DNA from 2 places in the Rummeliibacillus sp. BSL5 genome. Region 1 is predicted to be linked to the other one. Evidence: a T-box and tRNA genes for the amino acid it is inferred to sense, from the RefSeq annotation. Region 1 holds a T-box; the other holds one or more tRNA genes.
The links. The T-box of region 1 lies ahead of leuS (leucine--tRNA ligase). A T-box ahead of a tRNA ligase gene usually reads a tRNA of that ligase, here a tRNA-Leu.
Positions count from the first base shown of each region.

Region 1 (10,272 bases):
TATATAGTCCTTTCTCTGTTTATAACAATGAAAATATTATTTCTTTCTTTGAAAATCTAGGTGTTTCTTTGAAAGAGGAAGACCATGGCCGCATGTTCCCTGTCTCCAATCGAGCCCAAGATGTAGTGGAGGCAATGCTTAGGGAATTAGCACGCTTACAAGTCGAAATCCGCCAAGATACTACCGTTGCGAAATTACTGATGGATGCCGAAAGAATAAGAGGCGTTCGCTTAAAAGATGGTACAGATCTGCAAGCGAAGGCGGTTGTAGTTGCAGTCGGCGGCAAAGCCGTCCCACAAACGGGTTCTACTGGTGACGGCTACCCTTGGGCTGAGCAGGCGGGACATACTGTAACAGATCTATATCCGACGGAAGTCCCTTTAATCTCCAATGAGACGTTTATTAAAAACAAAGAGTTGCAAGGACTAGCTCTTCGCGACGCTGAAGTTTCAGTCTTAAACAAAAAAGGCAAAACTATTATAACGCACAAAATGGATATGTTGTTCACCCATTTTGGTTTAAGTGGACCAGCTATTTTGCGTTGCAGCCAATTTGTTGTAAAAGAAATGAAGAAAAATGGCGGCAAGCCTGTCCGAATTCGGATTGCTGGGCTAACTGGTTATAATGCAGAATCTGCTTTTCAGTATCTATTAAGCTTGGCGAAAAAAGAGCCTAAAAAGGCTTTAAAAAATACATGGAAAGGGATTGTACCTGAGCGCTGGCTGATCTTCTTAATGGAGAAGGCAAATATCGACGATTCTCTAACAGGAGCAGAACTTTCCTCAGAAGCAGCACGCCACCTAGCAAATGAGTTGGTTGGTTTTGAAATGTTGGTCAACGGCACTCAGCCTTTAGAAAAAGCATTTGTTACTGGCGGGGGCGTTTCTGTGAAAGAGATTGAACCAAAAACTATGGCATCTAAAAAGAAAATAGGGCTTTATTTCTGTGGAGAAGTCTTAGATATTCATGGTTATACAGGCGGCTATAATATTACATCTGCACTTGTAACAGGCCGAATAGCGGGAATGAGCGCAGCTTCATCCATCGATTAAACGAAAGATGAGGCTTGGACACCAATGTTACAAAATACTTTTCACAATAGAAAATAATTAAAATAAAGCCGAACAAATGTAATTTTACATTTAGTTCGGTTTTATTTAGTTATTGATTTTTCGATAGATAATGAATAAATTCACTTGTTTGTCAATTTTTTGACTAAATATATGAATATACATTAATTACCTCTTTATTTCTCTCTTATTAAAGCCTATTCTTATAGTAAGAATGCAAAATTATTATTATTTTTAAAGGGGTGAATAATTTGCATGCAAACGACTCCAAAAGAACCATCTTCTATTCCGTTTGAAAATGATCCTAATTTCTATAAACAATTAGCTCAGCAGAATTTCAAACGCATGTACGCTCTGGCCAAATTCTTTCTGTGGGTAAGCTTAGCTCTAGTGCTTGCTACAGTTTGGTGCCATTTCTTTTTCAAGAGTTACCCCCATTACCATAGTGTTTATATAATTCCTTATGGCTTAATGTTTCTTTCCAATTTCATGGTCTTACTATTAGCAAACCCAAAAAAGTTCAATCAAAATGGCAGCCTTGATTATTATAAACAGCTCGAAGAAATTACGGCTTACTATATTTGCTGGCTCTTGATCCTTAGTTTAAGTATCTCACTAATAGACTTTCATTATCAACATCATACAGTTGCTTATATTATGTCATTGGTGATTTGTGCTAGTTTCTTTATTATGCGTCTTCGTTATTTTATAGCACCGTTGATCGTAGCAGTAATCGCATATATATTAAACTACTTTACTTTAGATGAACCTTACATTCGATATACCTTCGAGATGCACCTGGCTATATTTCTTACACCTGTTTTACTTGTTGTAGCCCATTTTAATTATCAAAACTTTATTACTTCCTTTCAACAAGAGAAATATTTGTGTAGGGAGACTACTCGCTCAAGACAATTAGCAAATGAACTTGCTGCAGCCAATACAGAATTGCAACGATTATCTGCAACTGATGAACTGACAAAAATCGCTAACAGAAGAGGCTTTCATCAATACAAAGCTGCTCTTGAGGAACGGGTTCATCCTTACACACTTACCGTTTTAATGCTCGATATTGATTATTTTAAGGTTTACAACGATTACTATGGACATGCTTATGGGGATATGGTGCTAGCTCGTGTGGCAACAGTATTAAATCATATAGCTCTCTCTACAAACTCTTTTGCTGCGCGGATGGGAGGCGAGGAATTTATCATGCTGATACCTGATCAACGACCGGAGGAAATCGTGATTATATATAAACGAGTCATCAGGGATATTCAACAATTCAACCTTTCTAATGCAGCATCCAAGGTATCAGACCAACTTACATTCAGCGCAGGAGCCTATAGAGGTGAGATTAAGACGAATGATGAGATTGAAGAGTTTATGCATAAAGCAGACACCCTCCTTTATGACATTAAAAAAGCTGGTCGTAATGGCTTTAAATTAATGGAAGACGAAGAAGTTCTCTATCATCTTCAGCCGATCATCAAACATAAAAGGCCCTAGCATAGTGAATATCATGCTAAGGCCTTTTCATTTTGGTTATCCTCTAACCATCTCCCATTGAAGAGTCGGGCTGTATTCGAATGCAGGTTGTAATTTCCTACCATTGCCAAGAAGCCATTTAAAGACTTCATGTAGTTGGCTTGTTAGCTCTAATTCTATTTCATCCTCATAACATTCTATTGAACGTGCACATGCCCCCAATATTTGGCTATCATTTAAAATAGCATTTAATTGAGATTCAATAGGCATTTCTTTGGATAATTCAACGACAAGATTATGTTTCTTTAAATAATCTAAATTAATTTTTTCTTGGCCCGGAAGATGTGAATGAACGATGATTGGAAGCTTTTTACGTAAAGCCTCGCTAATCGTCACACCGCCAGGCTTAGTAATAATGGCATCCATTTTATCATATAGCTTGTCCATTTCTGTTCTTGAACTAATATATGACAACGGCTTAATATGTGATTCTTTCCATCCATGAATTTCATCGTAGAGTTTTTTGTTGTTTCCGCAAAGAATATAAAATTGAAATTCAGGATGCTTTTTTAATTCAGTAGTCAGGCTCGATATCCCGCCAAGCCCGCTATTACCGCCAGCTACTAATATATGGGGTCTATCATTTCTCTTATTTCTACTTGTCCCTTTTTTAATTTCCTCATGAACGGGTATGCCTGTAACAATAATGTGTTTTCTAGGGATACCAAATTCACGAATCAGATGCTCTTTCACTTCCTTGCTCGGTACAAAGTGTAAATCGATGCCTTCTTTTGCCCAAATACCATTAATAAAAAAGTCTGTATAGGCATTGATAACAGGGACTTCACATTTCCCTTGCACTTTCAATCGGCTGATCAGACATGATGGAAAGCCATGTGTACAAACGATAGCATCAGGCTTTTCTAGTTCAATCAGTTGCTCCATCTTCTTTAAAAAATGGTTTTCATAGAACTTTTTTGGCTGGTTTGCTGTACAGTATCTTTTACTATAAATAAAATTATAAGAGTTAGGAAATAGGCGAATCCAATTCAAATAGCTTCGAGAGAGCATTTTCTCTAATCCTGGATGCCAATAACTAATCAAATCAATCTTCTTTATCTCATATTCTTCATTGCGTCCCCTCACCATGTCCATTAAAGCATCTGCGACTTGATGATGGCCGGATTGCATCCGCAATAGCGGAAAGAATAATATTTTTTTCATATCGAAGAACCCCTTTTCAAATAGCACGATTTTTAAGATAAGGTTGAAGGGAATTTGTCCTTCTTTACTATCTGTCATTACCCGCTCTCTCTAACTAAAAAACAGTCATTAATCAGAATCATTACTTGACTTATTTTTCTTAGATCGTCCTATTATCTTTTTCACAATATAATAAACAATAAATAATATAAATAATATAATTCCTAAATATGGTACATAATCCGGATTAATATAAATCGTATTCGCAGTAAAATAACCTAACAAAACAAAAGGCATTGTCCAGATAATACTGCCAATGAGAGAAAAAAGAATAAATGGCTTAAGTGGCGTATTGGTTATTCCCGCAAAGTACGGGCTGATTTGACGCATGCCCGGTAGGTAAAAACCGAAAGTAATTGTTCTATATGCATTCTTATTATATTTGTTTTCAATCTTCGCCCACCGCTCTGGATTGAGTCCAATATATTTACCAAAGCGTTTGATGAAAGGAGCCCCTAGGTATTTGCCCAAAAGATACGCTACTATCATTCCAATGAAGGCACCTAATTCTATAAAAATGAGCGAATGAGCCATTGACAGCTTTCCATAACTTATTAGAACTCCTGTCAAAAATAACAATGATTCTTCAGGAGCAGGAATACCGACAATGCCGAAAAATAAACAAATGAAAAGAATTACATATCCATAAAGACTTAAATAATGCATTAATTGATCAATATTCATAGCATCTTATTCCAACACATCTTTCAATGTGATGAATTCTATATTTTTTTCGTGACAATCTTCTAAAAAAAGCTCCAAATTTCGCAGCATATATGAGGGTGCCTCCTTTTCAGCGCCTTGTGTGTCGCCATTATCATGTAGTACAAAGATAGAACCAGGACTTGCATATTGCTTCAGTTCTTCTAGCAAACCATTCCGTGCTTTTTCTACTTTCCAGTCGCCAAAAATATGGGACCACATGATTTTTTTATATGTTTTTCCGACGAATAATGTAAACAAATTAAAATGTCCCCAAGGCGGGCGGTAAAATTGTACCGGTTCACCTGTCGCTTCTTCTATTGCCTGATTAGCCAGCGTTAATTGCTTTTTCAGCTCTAATGGACCAGTTAACCAATTGGAAACATGTTGATTATGATGAATACCTATAGTATGCCCTTCATCTGCCATCCGTTTAACAATTTGAGGGTTTCTTCTCACATGGTCTCCAACTACAAAAAATGTTGCCTTTACGTGATATTTTTTTAATAAGTCCAGTAATTGCGGTGTATAAACTCCGTGTGGTCCATCGTCAAATGTTAACGCAATCTGTTTTCCAGGAATGGTCTTGTAAATCCCTAGCTTGCTTAAGCGAATAAAAACGGTCGGGAGCGGGCCGTAACATAAAAACAAGATGACTAGACAAAGTATAATAATTAACAATAATTTCATATTCCACAGCCCTTTTCCGTCAATAGTAATTCCTTACCCGAAAACTAATCTACTAATCATCATCAAAAATTCGTTTCAGATGGTAGATGAGTCGCAGTAGATTGGTGAATAAATTAATGAAGTCCAAATACAAATTTAATGCCACTAGCGGTACTTCCTCATCCGATATGACCTTTTTTGCAATTTGGTTCATATCATAGAGCGTATACCCGATAAAGAGTAACACTCCAATTCCACTAAGAACGATCATCATCATATCGCTGAATCCTACAAAGATATTAATCACTGAAAAAATTAATATTCCGATGAGTATGATGAATAAGAATTTCCACCAGTTAGAAAAATCTCGTTTTGTATTGTAGCCGATGAGCCCAGCTACGATAAAAATAAGTGCAGTAGAGCCAAAAATAAGCAAAACAAGCTTTCCGCCTAACGCTCCAATATAGAAATTCAGCAAACTATACAGCGTAATGCCAGTTAGAAACGCAAACAGCACAGAAATGAATTTACTCGCTTTCCGAGCAGCACGGCTAACCATAACAATTATCAATAAGATGACTGTTACTATGCTGATTGGCAAAATCATCGGTTGTGGTACATAAACCCCTGCAAATAATCCTATCGCTGTAAACAACCATAACAGAGTGAAGAAACGAAGGACCTTTGGAAATTGTGATTCCATTTATAGACCTCTTCTCAAATTTTTTTCGTCCTTAATTATACGTATTTAGTCACAGAAGGTTTCGTTTTTATGTTGGATTATTTTAGCAAAAAACCTTCTTCCAACTAGGAAGAAGGTTTTTATTTCGCCAATTACTTCGCGACAATATTGACTAATTTTCCTGGCACAGCAATCACTTTCTTAATATCTTTGCCTGCCAATTGTTCTTGTACTTGATCATTTTCAAGCGCCGTTTTCTCTAATTCTTCACGACCTGCATCTTTAGCAACCATCAATTTAGCACGAACTTTGCCATTGATTTGTACAACCACTTCAATCTCATCATCTTCTAATTTAGATGAATCGAATGTTGGCCATTCTTCATATGTGATGGTTTCGTTATGGCCTAATTTTGCCCATAACTCTTCCGCTACATGTGGTGCAATTGGTGCAAGCATCTTAACAAATCCTTCTGCATACTCACGGGGCACAACACCAGCTTTGTAACATTCGTTAATGAATACCATCATTTGAGAAATAGATGTATTAAAACGAATATGCTCGTTGTTGTCCGTTACTTTTTGAACTGTTTGATGATAAACTTTTTCTAATGTTGTATCATTTGATGTTTGAATTTTTTCAGAAAGCTCGCCCGTTTCTTCATTGATGAAGAGTCTCCATATACGATCTAGGAAGCGGCGCGCTCCATCTAAGCCATTCGTAGACCAAGGAATAGATGCTTCTAGTGGTCCCATGAACATTTCATAAAGTCGTAGTGTATCAGCTCCATGGCTTTCAATAATATCATCCGGATTGACAACATTACCTTTAGATTTAGACATTTTTTCATTACCTTCACCAAGAATCATCCCTTGGTTGAATAATTTTTGGAAAGGTTCTTTTGTTGGTACTACCCCTAAATCATAAAGGACTTTATGCCAGAAACGTGCATACAACAAGTGTAGCACCGCATGTTCTTGACCGCCGATATAAATATCAACAGGCAACCAGCGTTTCAATAATTCTGGGTCTGCCAATTGTTCGTTATTATGCGGGTCGATATAACGCAGGAAGTACCAGCTTGAACCTGCCCATTGTGGCATTGTATTCGTTTCGCGTCGGCCTTTTTTACCTGTCTCAGGATCTACGACATTTACCCATTCATCAATGTTGGCCAATGGTGATTCACCGGTACCTGATGGATGGATATCCTTTGTTTTCGGCAACACTAATGGTAAATCTTCTTCTTTTACTGTTGTAATGGTGCCATCTTCCCAATGAATGATTGGAATTGGCTCTCCCCAATAACGTTGGCGGGAGAATAACCAGTCGCGTAAACGGTACGAAACTTTTTTCTCTCCTACTTTATTTTCTTCAAGCCATGTAATTGCCTTTTGAATGCCTTCTTCTTTGTCTAATCCATTCAAGAAATCAGAGTTAATATGTTGGCCATCACCTGTAAAGGCCTCTTTAGAAACGTCGCCACCTTCTAATACAGGAATGATTGGTAGGTTGAATTGTTTTGCAAATTCAAAATCGCGTTCATCATGTGCTGGTACTGCCATAATGGCACCTGTACCATAGCTTGCTAGAACGTAATCTGCAATCCAAATCGGTATTTCTCGACCATTGATTGGGTTGATTGCATAGGCACCTGTAAATACGCCTGTTTTCTCTTTCGCTAAATCTGTACGTTCTAAATCAGACTTAACTTTGACTTTTTCTAGATATGCTTCTACAGCCTCGCGCTGTTCTTTAGTTGTAATTTCATCCACAAGCGCATGTTCAGGTGCAAGGACTGTATAAGTTGCACCAAATAGAGTATCAGGTCGTGTAGTAAATACACGGAACTGCTTATCTGAATTTTTAATAGAGAAGTCTACTTCAGCGCCCTCAGAACGACCGATCCAGTGACGTTGCATATCTTTAATATTCTCTGGCCAATCCACATCTTCCAAATCATCAATCAAACGATCTGCATAGGCTGTGATCTTCAACATCCATTGTTTCATTGGACGTCGTTCTACAGGGTGTCCGCCGCGCTCAGACTTGCCATCAATTACTTCTTCATTCGCAAGTACTGTGCCAAGTGCTGGACACCAGTTGACTGCTACTTCATCGATATAAGCAAGACCTTTTTTATATAGCTGAATAAAGATCCATTGTGTCCATTTATAATAGTTTGGATCAGTCGTATTGATTTCGCGATCCCAGTCATAACTAAAGCCTAATTCTTGGATTTGGCGTCTAAATGTATCAATATTTTTTTGTGTGAACTCAGCAGGGTCATTTCCAGTGTCAAGGGCATATTGCTCTGCTGGAAGACCAAATGCGTCCCATCCCATTGGATGCAACACGTTGTAACCCTGCAGACGCTTAAAGCGTGAAAGGATATCTGTTGCTGTGTAACCTTCTGGGTGCCCTACATGCAAGCCTGCACCTGAGGGATATGGAAACATATCCAATGCATAAAACTTCGGCTTCGATTCTTCATTTGTTGTTTTAAAAGTTTTGTGGTCAGCCCAATACTTCTGCCATTTCTTTTCAATTTCTTGATGATTAAAATTCATTCTTGACCCTCCATACTCATATTCTTGAAAATAAAAAAACTCTCGTCCCTATAAAAGGGACGAGAGCCTATATCTCCCGCGGTACCACCCAAATTAGTGTAAAACACTCAACTTGATTCCTTAACGCGGATTAACGGCAATGGCTATCAATGGTTCACCATAGCGACTCCTGGGCGAGTTCAGTTGAATGATTTGCTGGCTTTCACCTACCGCCAACTCTCTAAAAAAATCAAGTGCAACCTACTATTCCCATTCGCTGTCATTACATATATTGAATCCTATTCTAATTCAATATACTGTAATTGACAAGAGATTTAACAAATTCAATGAATTATACCGTTTCTTTTTCCACTTTGTGTTTATTTTTTAACGGTCGATCATAAAGCATGTATGGGATAAAAGCAATGAGCAGAATCCCGATTAATACATAAAACGTAATCTTCATGCCATATTGGTCTGCTAGAACACCGCCTAAGAATGGACCAATCATTTTGCCTATAGCACTGAAACTATTGACCATACCTTGATAAAACCCTTCTCTTCCCTTAGGTGCTAACGTACTGGCAATTGTCGGTACAATCGGCCAAATAAACATTTCACCAAATGTTAAAATGATAATCGCCACTAAAAACATTTTAAATGTTCCCGCGAAGCTAACCACTACAAAGGAAATGACGAAAATAGCTAAACCAAGAAAAATTTGTTCCTTGAACCGTTCGCCCATTTTTTTAATAATCGGATTGATCAATGGTTGGCCCAGTACGATTAGCAAACCATTCGCTGTCCAAAGCAAGCTGTATTGGTTCAGAGAAATATGCAATGTTTGTGTATAAGATGAAATTGTTGTTGTCCATTGGGTATAGACGAGCCAACTAAGTAAGAAACCAATCCCCAAAATACTCAATGCGTAAAATGATGAACGATCTTTTACTTTTGAGCCTTCACTTATTACAGATGCAGGCGCAATGGCGTATTCTGTAGAAATCCCTTTATATGTGAATGCCACAAAGAAGAAGACGATATACATAGCTAGATTGGCAATAAATAAATAGTCAAAGCTATGCTTTGCAACAATACCTGCAAGAGCTGGGCCAAATGCTACCCCTAAATTTTGAGCGAGATAAATGGCATTAAATCCTTTTCTCCCGCCTTCTGGCCATGCTGTTCCGACCATAGCAAACATACTCGGAAATACAATCCCACCACTAAAACCTATCAATGTCAAAAACCACACATAATGCGGCCAGCCATGCCAAAACACAAGACACGTAAGGCCAATAATGGATATGATTGTTCCTATCATGATGGACTTAAAGCCGCCAAATTTGTCAAAGACATACCCGCCTAAAAGATTGCCTACTACACCAGCTGCAGCATTGGCCATCAGAACGAGCCCGGCTATTGTAAGCGACTGTCCGAGTTCATCATGCATATAAATCGTATTCATCGGCCATAAAAATGAGCTGCCGACAGTATTAATCAGCATACCGATGATTAATAACCAAACACTTCTAGGCATTCCAAGTCCCCCATTTATTTCGAATATCTAAGCAATAGTAACAAATCTTTGATCCTATTTACAACCATCTTTTCATATTTAAGCTCAAATATTAAACGACCGTTTCCATTGTCTTCTAGCAGGTCAATAATTATAGTTGCCAAGATATTCCCAAACCACTTTTTTTCGAGTTTTTTCTCTATTCAATCTCCTCCCTCTAAATAGAAGAATATTGTTTTTTCTATTCTATAGCATTTCACATAAAGTGAAAGTTCACGCGAGATAAGGTTTTTCCCATCTTTACTGAAATTTTATGGGCAGTTAAACCCC
Region 1 covers NZ_JAVGCV010000001.1:29,291-39,562, reverse strand. The annotation lists gene RCJ93_RS00245 (NAD(P)/FAD-dependent oxidoreductase) at 1-1,052, shown strand, start outside; gene RCJ93_RS00240 (GGDEF domain-containing protein) at 1,326-2,579, shown strand; gene RCJ93_RS00235 (MGDG synthase family glycosyltransferase) at 2,616-3,782, opposite strand; gene RCJ93_RS00230 (DedA family protein) at 3,891-4,505, opposite strand; gene RCJ93_RS00225 (polysaccharide deacetylase family protein) at 4,512-5,213, opposite strand; gene RCJ93_RS00220 (Bax inhibitor-1/YccA family protein) at 5,266-5,895, opposite strand; gene leuS (leucine--tRNA ligase) at 6,027-8,444, opposite strand; T-box leader at 8,497-8,710, opposite strand; gene RCJ93_RS00210 (MDR family MFS transporter) at 8,776-9,963, opposite strand.

Region 2 (10,272 bases), on a different contig from region 1:
AATCATCGTAATATCTTCTAATTCCTCTGCTTGTCGATAAGCAAGCCATGATGGAGAATCTTCGTTAGTAAAACTTTCCTCTTTGTAGATATGTTCATCACTGGCCATGTCGTTTATTAAATTTAGTAATTCTTTTTCAGTCATCATAGGTCTCTCCCTTTCCGATATTCTGGAGCAGTAAGTAGCACAAGTTAATACTCATATATGTATAGATAAAGCCTTACTAGATATCTAAAAGTTTACACGTTCTTTATTGCTGATTGAACTTTTAGTTTTATTTATTTAGGATGTGTGAATCTTTATATTTATTGCATATAAAAAGCTAGCCAATTTATAATGGCTAGCTTCTTTTTTATTGTTGTCCATTCTTAACCCATTGTGCAACGTTCACAGTACGTTTGGCCTGATATTTAACTGATGCTTCAACATCTTCTACCATTTTGTCATCTTGTCCGACCGTCACACTTGTTCCATATGGATTGCCGCCTGCTTTAAATAGCACAGGATCACTGTAGCCAGGTGCTGCAATGATAGCTCCCCAATGCATCATCGATGTATAAAGTGATAACAGTGTCGCTTCTTGGCCACCATGTGGGTTTTGTGCAGAGGTCATGGCACTGACAACCTTGTTTACAGTTTTACCTGAAGCCCATAAACCGCCTTGTGTGTCTAAAAATTGCTTCAGCTGAGAAGCCATTGTTCCAAAACGTGTCGGCACACTAAAGATAATACCATCCGCCCACTCAATATCCTCAGACTTAGCAACTGGAATATCCTTAATCATTTCGGTTGTTTTCTTCCATTTTTCATTATTCTCAACTACTGATTGAGGTGCGAGCTCTTCAACCTTCAAGATTCTTACCTCTGCACCTGCTTCTTCTGCCCCTTCTTTTGCCCATTTGGCAAGCTGATAATTCGTACCGCCCATTGTGTAGAAAATCACTGCTAACTTTACTTTAGACATTTCTTCCTCTCCTTTTTTGTAGATAGTATATTTATACCCAAATAAAAGAAGTTTCAATATTTAAAACAACAGGTTATTAAAGACAGAATACATTCAAATCCGTTTCTCACTTTATGTAACTTAATAATCTATCCAAAGAATCTATTTCAGCGTCTGGTATTATTTCGGTATCATTTTCAAGCATATAAGGATTGAACCAGATGCCTTTTATATTTGCGCTTTGACAACCACCAATATCTTTTTCGATGTGATCTCCGACAAATAGCACTTCTTCCGGTTGCACACTCAGCTTATTTAATGCTATTTCGAATATCCGCTTGTCTGGTTTACTAAAGCCTGCTTCTTCAGAAATAACTACTATCTCAAAGCAACTATTCAAATTGGTGTTCATTATTTTAGCTTTTTGTCTCTCAGCCAAGCCGTTTGTAATAATGGCAACTTTCATATGTCTCTTAATAGTATTTACAATATCAATTGTATGTTGGTCTATAGAAAAGCAACGAGGAAAATGATTATTCCAAAACTCTTGAATGTCGCTGTGTGGCAATCTATATTTTGGTGGGAAATTATCAAAGAATGATTCAAGAACCTTTGTTTTATCGCTATAACCATAATCTCTTTTGTCATAGACCTTAAATTTCCTTAACATCTGCTGTTGTACTGAATGTTCAACTTCCTCATAACACTTTTCTAAAACTAAGCAGAACATTTTATCTACTGCTCTATTCCGATTCAGCAACGTATCATCTACATCAAAGAGCATTGCCTTATAACCGCTCAATTAACCACACTGCCTTTCTATACAATACATACTATAAATTTACCTATGCCGATCTTTCCTTGCCTTTATAGCCGTAATACGCGCATGTACCATTTGGGGTTAGATCTTTTACCTCAAAACCACATTTTTCATAAAAGCTAAAATTGTTTGCAGAAGTATGGGCAAACCAATCACCATGCGGAAGTTTTTGAACACAAAGCTCCACAAGTTTTTTAGCTATACCTTTTCCGCGATACTCTGATAAAACGACTAAGTCCATTATGTTAGCTGCCATAATTTGATCTGAAAGGGCTCTGACCATACCAATCATTTGATTTTGATTCCAAACAGTAAATGCGCAGGTAGAGTTTTTGAAAATATGTGAATATTGCTCTTTTTGCCAAGTTGGAGTATTCCTTGCCCATCCCGCGCATCTTCAAACAATGTCTCAACACTTTCAGCAGGAATCCCATCTGTTCCCTCTCTTATGACTACCCCATTAAAATATTGATACACGCTACCCCCTCCCATTTAATAGTTATATATACGACTTATTGGTGATAATCTCCTTTATTGTTCTACTTAAGTTATTCCAAAAGAAAAAAGCATTACCCGTTGCCTTCGTCTAAATTTTCAATGAATCCGCTTTGTTTAAAACCATTAGCTTTAAAAACTTTTTGCATTTTTTTATTTGATTGATTAGTAGAAGAGAATATTTTCTTAGTTGGAGCAATGCTTATAAAGTACTCAATAAGCGATGTAGCATACCTTTTTCGCCTTTCAGTTAGTTTAACGATGACTAAAGAAATAAAGCTACATTCAAAGAAATGAGTATCATAAATTAAAAAACCAACAATAGAATTATTATCTTTAACTACTATACATCTCCCTTCATCGATAGCTTTTTTAATGGACTGACGTCTACTATCGTTTCCGATTACCTCTATATCGATGTTTACAATCTCATCTAACTTAATGAGGTTAGGTTTACTTATATGCAAAATTTTCTCCTCCACAAGTCAATTTCTATTCAGTTCCTTTTATACAGGTAAAACTCAACATAAAGATCAGATTTCCTTTAACTATTAAACAGATTAGTAATGGTAAATTCGTTTGCCTTACCGTTTTAAATTCTCCTTCACTAAAATCAGGTAGACATACTTTTAAGTCAAATAAAAAAACGTTTCTTACAAAATGTAAGAAACGCCTATTCATCGCTTATTTATAAATGATTTCCCTTAACGTCATTGGGAGCTCTTCAAAGTAAATAACTCTGACATTTTCGCATAATACGGTCCCGCTAGGCGCCCTACCGGCTTAAGTTTAGACAAATCTACTTTTCCATCCTTGTATAGTGTATCTTCAATGTGTATTTTAACGACACGACCAATAACGAGGTTTGATGATCCAGGACCTTCTCCAAATTTCAGCATATTCTCTAACACACATTCCATTTGTATAGGACTTTCTTTAACTCGATACGGCAACACTTTCGAGCTGGGTATAGGTGTTAGACCGGTCTCTTGAAACTCATCTATGTCAGGCGCAAATTCTATGGATGTATCATGTACTTTCGTTACAATACCCTCCGTAACCATATTAATCACAAATTGTCCCGTCTCTTCAATGTTGAGTGTCGTATCTTTCTTCGTACCATCTTCGGGTCGAATCAAGGGGGCAAAGGCCACCATAAATGGCGAAGGACATACCCCGCAAAAATTACTGAACGGCGCAAGATTAGGAATACCTCCCTTTGAAATAGTAGAGACCAAAGCAATCGGTCTAGGCAAGATAGAGCCTGTATATAATTTGTAACTGTCTTTCCACGTAAGCTTTTCTGGAATAATTTCCACGTTGATTCATCCTCTCTTGATTATCTCTTATCTAAAAAAGATTGATTAATGATACATTCAGAAGTCATACAATTCCTCCTACATTATTATGGCTACAGTATACAAATTAGAGTCGACTCGAAGTCAAGAAGGTATTTTAAAAACTATAAATACTTGACTTAGAGTTAGCTCTAAGGTGTATGATAACTTCAATTCAGTATTACATAGGAGGATGCATCACATGCTCACCATTAGCCAAGTGTCAGAAAGAACAGGTTTAACCCCATATACATTGCGTTATTACGAGAAAATCGGAGTTCTGAAAGGTCCGAGTCGAAGAGAAGGAGGAGCCCGGGCCTACTCCGAGAGCGAAGTATCATATATACAGTGTCTGACTAATCTAAAGAAGATAGGCCTATCACTTGAAGAGATTACAGAATTCACTCGTGAGGGTTGTGTGATGGAAAAAATACAATTAGGGGAAGACCCTACAAAATATACTCAGACGTTAAATAAACGAACAGAAATACTTTCGAAATATCTGATGGACCTAGAAGCTAAGCAGCAGGAATTAGAGCACATGATTTCACTTACAAAAGAAAAATTATCCGGTTATTTCGAGCTTTCTAAAGAGAGCAACGAAGTACCGATTTAAGTAGGATCTTGAGTATTACTTGAAAATATGTCGATACTGCATATTCATAAGAAAAGCCACGAAACGTTGATTTTACAACATTCGTGGCTTTTAATTTACTCCAGTGATTCTCAATTCTTACGGAATTATAAGTGTACGATGTCCGCACAAATAGTTTGGATTGCTCTTGGCCTTCTCAAAGTAAAGCATTTACCATTTGCTCTGAGTAGTTTTTAATTAGTTTGATATCATATAGATTAAAAATACGTTTATTAGATTAACTCTATACTTCTAGGAAGAACGAATACCTTCAAAAGCATTTAATATTAATTGTCGTACATATGATTCATCTAATGGTTCGCCAGTCACAAGTAATCGATAGAAAATCGGTCCGTAAATTAAATCAATACATATATCAATATCGATACTTTTTTTCAATTCACCACGTTGAATTCCTTTTTCCAAAAGACTCTTTGCTTCAAGTCGGCGGGGGTGGAAATATCGTGCACGATAGGCATCTGCTAATCCGGAATCAAACTGGCCTTCACCTAATAATTGCGTAATTATCGTCCCCTCCCGACTCGTCAAAAATATAGTTAAATTTGTAGCGTGAGTTAAAATATCATTGTATGCCGAACCAGTATCAGGCACAGGCAATCTTTCAGAGGCAGCATAAAGGAAACCATCCATCACTACTGCAGCCTTGTTTGGCCACCATTTATAAATAGTTGCTTTGCTAACCTGAGCATATTTGGCGATTTTATCAACTGTGAGAGCTTGAAACCCATTTTCCAACAATAAATCATAAGAAGCTGACAGAATTGACTTTTGTGCTTCTAAGTTACGTGGTCTGCCTCTTTTTCCATTCATCATAATTACCAACTTTCTTTGGAATTAATAAACTGTATGTTCAGTATAACAATTTAATATTAAAACAGAAAGTTTGAATTCCCTATTTACAAAACTAAACGTTCAGTATATTATATGGTTAATCATTTTATAAACTGCACGTTTAGTATTATAAAATGAAAACAATAAAATCTAATATGGAGGGAATCTAACCCACGGTATTGTTTATTGTTAAGCAATATATATTCCATAGAAGGAGTTGTACTAAATGATTGATTTAAAGAAACAAACAATTGAAAAGAAGATTCCAACTTGGTTAACCATTCTTATGGCTACCGCATGTGGTATCATTGTAGCTAATTTATATTACGCACAGCCTCTTGTTGGGATAATTAGCTCATCAGTCGGTTTGTCAGCAAACACTTCTGGCTTAATTGTTACGTTAACCCAAATTGGATACGTTGTCGGTTTATTGTTTATCGTGCCTTTAGGAGATATTTTTGAAAATCGAAAGCTGATAGTCTCCTCTTTACTTATCACGGCAGTAGCCCTTGTAATTACAGCAATGACGAAACAAATATTTCTATTCTTATTTGCTTTGTTTGTCATAGGTTTAGGTTCGGTTGCTGCGCAAGTACTTGTTCCCTTTGCATCATATCTATCATCCGATTCTTCACGCGGTCGTGTTGTCGGCAATGTCATGAGCGGTCTGTTACTCGGAATCATGCTATCACGCCCCTTGTCGAGCCTAGTTGCTGATTTTTTTGGTTGGCATGCTATATTTATTTTATCTGCCATAGCTATTATGGTTTTGGCTATTGTACTTTCAAAGGTATTACCTAGAAGAAAGCCATCAACGGACACTCACTATATAGCTCTCCTCAAATCTATGTGGTATTTGTTACGAACAACACCAATATTACGTCGCCGGGCTGCATATCATGCAGGTGTGTTTGCATCTTTTAGTTTATTTTGGACAACAGTTCCTCAACTGTTAACTAGCCAATCATTTCATTTTTCTCAGAAAGAAGTTGCATTATTTGCCCTTGTCGGAGTTGCTGGTGCAGTAGCTGCGCCTATTACAGGACGAATTGCAGATCGTGGAGTGACGAAACTTGCAACTGGGATAGCACTTCTTACGGTTGTCATTTCTCTTTTATTACCGATTATTATCCATACTAACTCACCTATTGGTATAGCTATACTAGTAATTTCATCTTTATTGTTAGACGCTGGTGTATCCGCAAATCTTGTACTCAGTCAACGTGCGCTTTTCTCGTTGAGTCCAGAAGTTCGTAATCGTCTGAATGGTCTATTCATGGCAATGTTCTTTTTTGGTGGTGCAATTGGATCGGCAATTGGCGGCTGGGCCTACTCAATGGGTGGATGGAGCACTGCATTATGGATTGGAATAATTCCTTCTATACTTTCCTTATTATATTTTGCTACTGAAAAAAATAATGCTAAGTAGTTTTAATACTAAATAAAATAAGCGAATTTGGAATTACTAACTTCCAAATTCGCTTTATTCTTAATTACGTCAAACTAATTTATATACAATATAATGCACATAAACGCAGTAAACACTGGCATTATGTGTTCTTATTATTTACTTTTATTAATGTTCTCTTTTCGCTGACCAACCTTCATACTTTCCGTTATACTTCTTTGAATATAAAGACATCAATTCAGTTTGATAATCAATCATTGCAAGTGCTTCAGTCTTTATGGCTTTAAGAACAATACAATCAAGTTGATTTTTGTCAATTTCAATTTTAAATCCTGTTTGTTTCATCTCATATACACATTTCTCTGCATCTTCTTGTGGTATTTCAAGTTGATGAGTAATTATGCATGTATTGCCTCCATATAAATTAATCTCTGTTTCATTTTCTCTAAATGTATTGGTTATAAGTCTATCTTCCATTTCAGTAGATGATTCAGAGTAATTAAATAACCCTTCCTCAAAAATATGGTCAATTTGTATACGATTATAGTCTAAGATCCATTTTCTAAATTTATGATATAAAGGCAATAGATTTTCTTTATTTAAACCATAAACATCACATCCACGGTCATCATACATGTGCAATAATGTATTCTGTGATAAATTCAGCAAATAAACATTTCCCATTATGCTAGGCTTTCTCGCAAAATCCTGATTACTAATTGCTTGAAAAAGATAATCTCTACGGATAGACTCCTTTTTAACCTTTAAACTGTATAGAGTTGTCCTCATTTCAATATCCTCTTCATCAAACTCATAAGGTACTGTTTTGCAACTTAATCCATATATTAATTTTTTGTCTTTAAGGAAACGTTGTATATTAGGCAAATCTTTTCCACTATATTCAACAGATTCATTAATAGCTGTAATAAACATAATCGTATCTTTCGTATCAAAAAGAAAGTCAAAAATAGAAAATATACGATGATAAATTTCTTTAAAATATTCTTTGCCTTCTAGTTCGACAAGCCCTAGTTCAAAACGAAGCCAATATTTTGAGTTATTCTTCAATTGGTTTAATAGCTCCATCTTTAAACTCCCTTAATTATTACTTCACTACTTTAATACCCTGATTATACCAGAACCCGAAGATGTGAAAATTTATAATCAAAAAAATGTAAGGACTGTATTGAAGAAAAGTAAGAAACGTTTAGTCGCCATTTGGGAAACGTCTACTAAATTTTTTCTAAGATTGTTTTAACAAAATGAGTCTTATCCTCTGCATATTTATGTTTATTACTTTTATTTAATTCCGATAATTTGAGTTTAAGTTGTTCATATTCAATTCTTGCTTCGTCATTGTTTCTCAAATAATCTCTGAATTTCAATTGTTCGTGTAAATATTTGTTTCCACTTTGATACATATGGATTTGATGAGTTCTTGGTTCACCTTTACTGAAATAGTGTCTGTCAGGTAAAATGTTTGTCCCTTTATATGAATAACCTATCTTTTCTAAGGAAGAAACGTAATTCTCACCTTCGTTAAAATCATTGATTTCCACTGCAATATCAATAATTGGTTTCGCACTTAGTTTTTTTACAGCCGTGCTACCAATATGATGAATTTCCACAATGTTATCACCAATTTCTTTTTGAATTTTCTTTTTTCTAATAAAAATTCTCTTTCCCATTCTTGTGTCCATGGAGTTAGAAAAACTTCTCCTTTGGGTAATCCTAACACTTTATCACTCCTTATTTATCCTGATTGCTTTTTCCACATTAGAATGTAATATCACAAATATATTCGGAATATTTTTTGCTTGTATTCTCTAACATTTATTTCACACTAATTCAGTAAATCAATAATAGACAGTGTTTCAATAATTAATTCAATTATACACATTGCTACTTTTTTATTTGTCTTTATTTGATAACAGGGTGTGGAAACAATTTTATGTATACAAAAAAGTTCCTTACAAATGTAAGGAACTTTTAGTCATCGCTTGGCAAACGATGTGATGATACCGGTGGTCGGGGTCGAACCGACACTCCAAAGGAACACGATTTTGAGTCGTGCGCGTCTGCCAATTCCGCCACACCGGCATGATGTGTTTATATAGTTTAATTAACTATATGGAGGCGGCAACCGGATTTGAACCGGTGAATAAAGGTTTTGCAGACCTTTGCCTTACCACTTGGCTATGCCGCCTTGGCATTATAAAATATATGGAGCGGAAGACGGGGTTCGAACCCGCGACCCCCACCTTGGCAAGGTGATGTTCTACCACTGAACTACTTCCGCATATATAACTGGGGTACCTGGATTCGAACCAGGGCATGACGGAATCAAAATCCGTTGCCTTACCGCTTGGCTATACCCCAAAATGGGGCGACTGAAGGGGATCGAACCCTCGAATGCCGGAACCACAATCCGGTGTGTTAACCACTTCACCACAATCGCCATTGTATTAAAGGAAAACCTAATCTTTACATTTTATATATGGGGCGGCTGAAGGGGATCGAACCCTCGAATGCCGGAACCACAATCCGGTGTGTTCACCACTTCACCACAGCCGCCGTTATGTAAATTTAAAGGTTTTATATTGGCAGGGGCAGTAGGAATCGAACCCACATCAAAGGTTTTGGAGACCTCTATTCTACCGTTAAACTATGCCCCTGTAAAGAATGGTGGAGGGGGGCAGATTCGAACTGCCGAACCCGAAGGAGCGGATTTACAGTCCGCCGCGTTTAGCCTCTTCGCTACCCCTCCAGAATGGTGCCGGCGAAAGGAGTCGAACCCTCGACCTACTGATTACAAGTCAGTTGCTCTACCAACTGAGCTACACCGGCAAAAATTATTATGGTGGGTCGGGACAGAATCGAACTGCCGACACTTAGAGCTTCAATCTAATGCTCTACCAACTGAGCTACCGACCCATAATAACTTTAAATATTATAATTTAAAATGGCGGTCCGGACGGGACTCGAACCCGCGACCTCCTGCGTGACAGGCAGGCATTCTAACCAGCTGAACTACCGGACCATTTTGGTTGCGGGGGCAGGATTTGAACCTGCGACCTTCGGGTTATGAGCCCGACGAGCTACCGAACTGCTCCACCCCGCGATAATAATATATGCTTATTTGATTGATAAAGTTCTTAAAATGGTGGAGGATGACGGGATCGAACCGCCGACCCTCTGCTTGTAAGGCAGATGCTCTCCCAGCTGAGCTAATCCTCCGAAAATGGTGACCCCTACGGGATTCGAACCCGTGTTACCGCCGTGAAAGGGCGGTGTCTTAACCGCTTGACCAAGGGGCCATATGTATTGAAAAGTCATGGCGGAGAGTAAGGGATTTGAACCCTTGAGACAGGGTTACCCGCCTACACGATTTCCAATCGTGCTCCTTCGGCCACTCGGACAACTCTCCAAAAAAATGGCTCCGAAGGCAGGACTCGAACCTGCGACCCTCTGATTAACAGTCAGATGCTACTACCAACTGAGCTACTTCGGAATAATAAAATCAACAGCCTAGCGACGTCCTACTCTCGCAGGGGGAAGCCCCCAACTACCATCGGCGCTAAAGAGCTTAACTTCTGTGTTCGGCATGAGAACAGGTGTGACCTCTTTGCCATCATCACTAGACATGTTATTTCTCAAAGACAAGAATTATTATATCACTTTTTTCTAATTAAGTCAACTACTTTTTTAGAAAAAATTTTCTTGTTCTTTCAAAACTGGATAAACGTGAATTGAAGGTTCTTAAGAAATTTGGTTAAGTCCTCG
Region 2 covers NZ_JAVGCV010000002.1:110-10,381, reverse strand. The annotation lists gene RCJ93_RS10550 (HEAT repeat domain-containing protein) at 1-144, opposite strand, end outside; gene wrbA (NAD(P)H:quinone oxidoreductase) at 353-964, opposite strand; gene RCJ93_RS10540 (HAD family hydrolase) at 1,071-1,727, opposite strand; partial or broken gene RCJ93_RS10535 (GNAT family N-acetyltransferase) at 1,785-2,240, opposite strand; gene RCJ93_RS10530 (GNAT family N-acetyltransferase) at 2,333-2,725, opposite strand; gene RCJ93_RS10525 (flavin reductase family protein) at 2,969-3,577, opposite strand; gene RCJ93_RS10520 (MerR family transcriptional regulator) at 3,798-4,211, shown strand; gene RCJ93_RS10515 (TetR/AcrR family transcriptional regulator) at 4,482-5,060, opposite strand; gene RCJ93_RS10510 (MFS transporter) at 5,308-6,510, shown strand; gene RCJ93_RS10505 (DUF3885 domain-containing protein) at 6,658-7,575, opposite strand; partial or broken gene RCJ93_RS10500 (GrpB family protein) at 7,722-8,227, opposite strand; tRNA gene RCJ93_RS10495 (tRNA-Leu) at 8,509-8,589, opposite strand; tRNA gene RCJ93_RS10490 (tRNA-Cys) at 8,621-8,695, opposite strand; tRNA gene RCJ93_RS10485 (tRNA-Gly) at 8,714-8,788, opposite strand; tRNA gene RCJ93_RS10480 (tRNA-Gln) at 8,797-8,868, opposite strand; tRNA gene RCJ93_RS10475 (tRNA-His) at 8,872-8,947, opposite strand; tRNA gene RCJ93_RS10470 (tRNA-His) at 8,988-9,063, opposite strand; tRNA gene RCJ93_RS10465 (tRNA-Trp) at 9,091-9,164, opposite strand; tRNA gene RCJ93_RS10460 (tRNA-Tyr) at 9,173-9,256, opposite strand; tRNA gene RCJ93_RS10455 (tRNA-Thr) at 9,261-9,336, opposite strand; tRNA gene RCJ93_RS10450 (tRNA-Phe) at 9,348-9,423, opposite strand; tRNA gene RCJ93_RS10445 (tRNA-Asp) at 9,453-9,529, opposite strand; tRNA gene RCJ93_RS10440 (tRNA-Met) at 9,534-9,610, opposite strand; tRNA gene RCJ93_RS10435 (tRNA-Val) at 9,651-9,726, opposite strand; tRNA gene RCJ93_RS10430 (tRNA-Glu) at 9,732-9,806, opposite strand; tRNA gene RCJ93_RS10425 (tRNA-Ser) at 9,825-9,916, opposite strand; tRNA gene RCJ93_RS10420 (tRNA-Asn) at 9,924-10,000, opposite strand; rRNA gene rrf (5S ribosomal RNA) at 10,016-10,131, opposite strand; partial or broken rRNA gene RCJ93_RS10410 (23S ribosomal RNA) at 10,258-10,272, opposite strand, start outside.
Region 2: it has a tRNA-Leu gene. The T-box ahead of leuS (leucine--tRNA ligase) is inferred to sense a tRNA for this amino acid. The anticodon was not compared.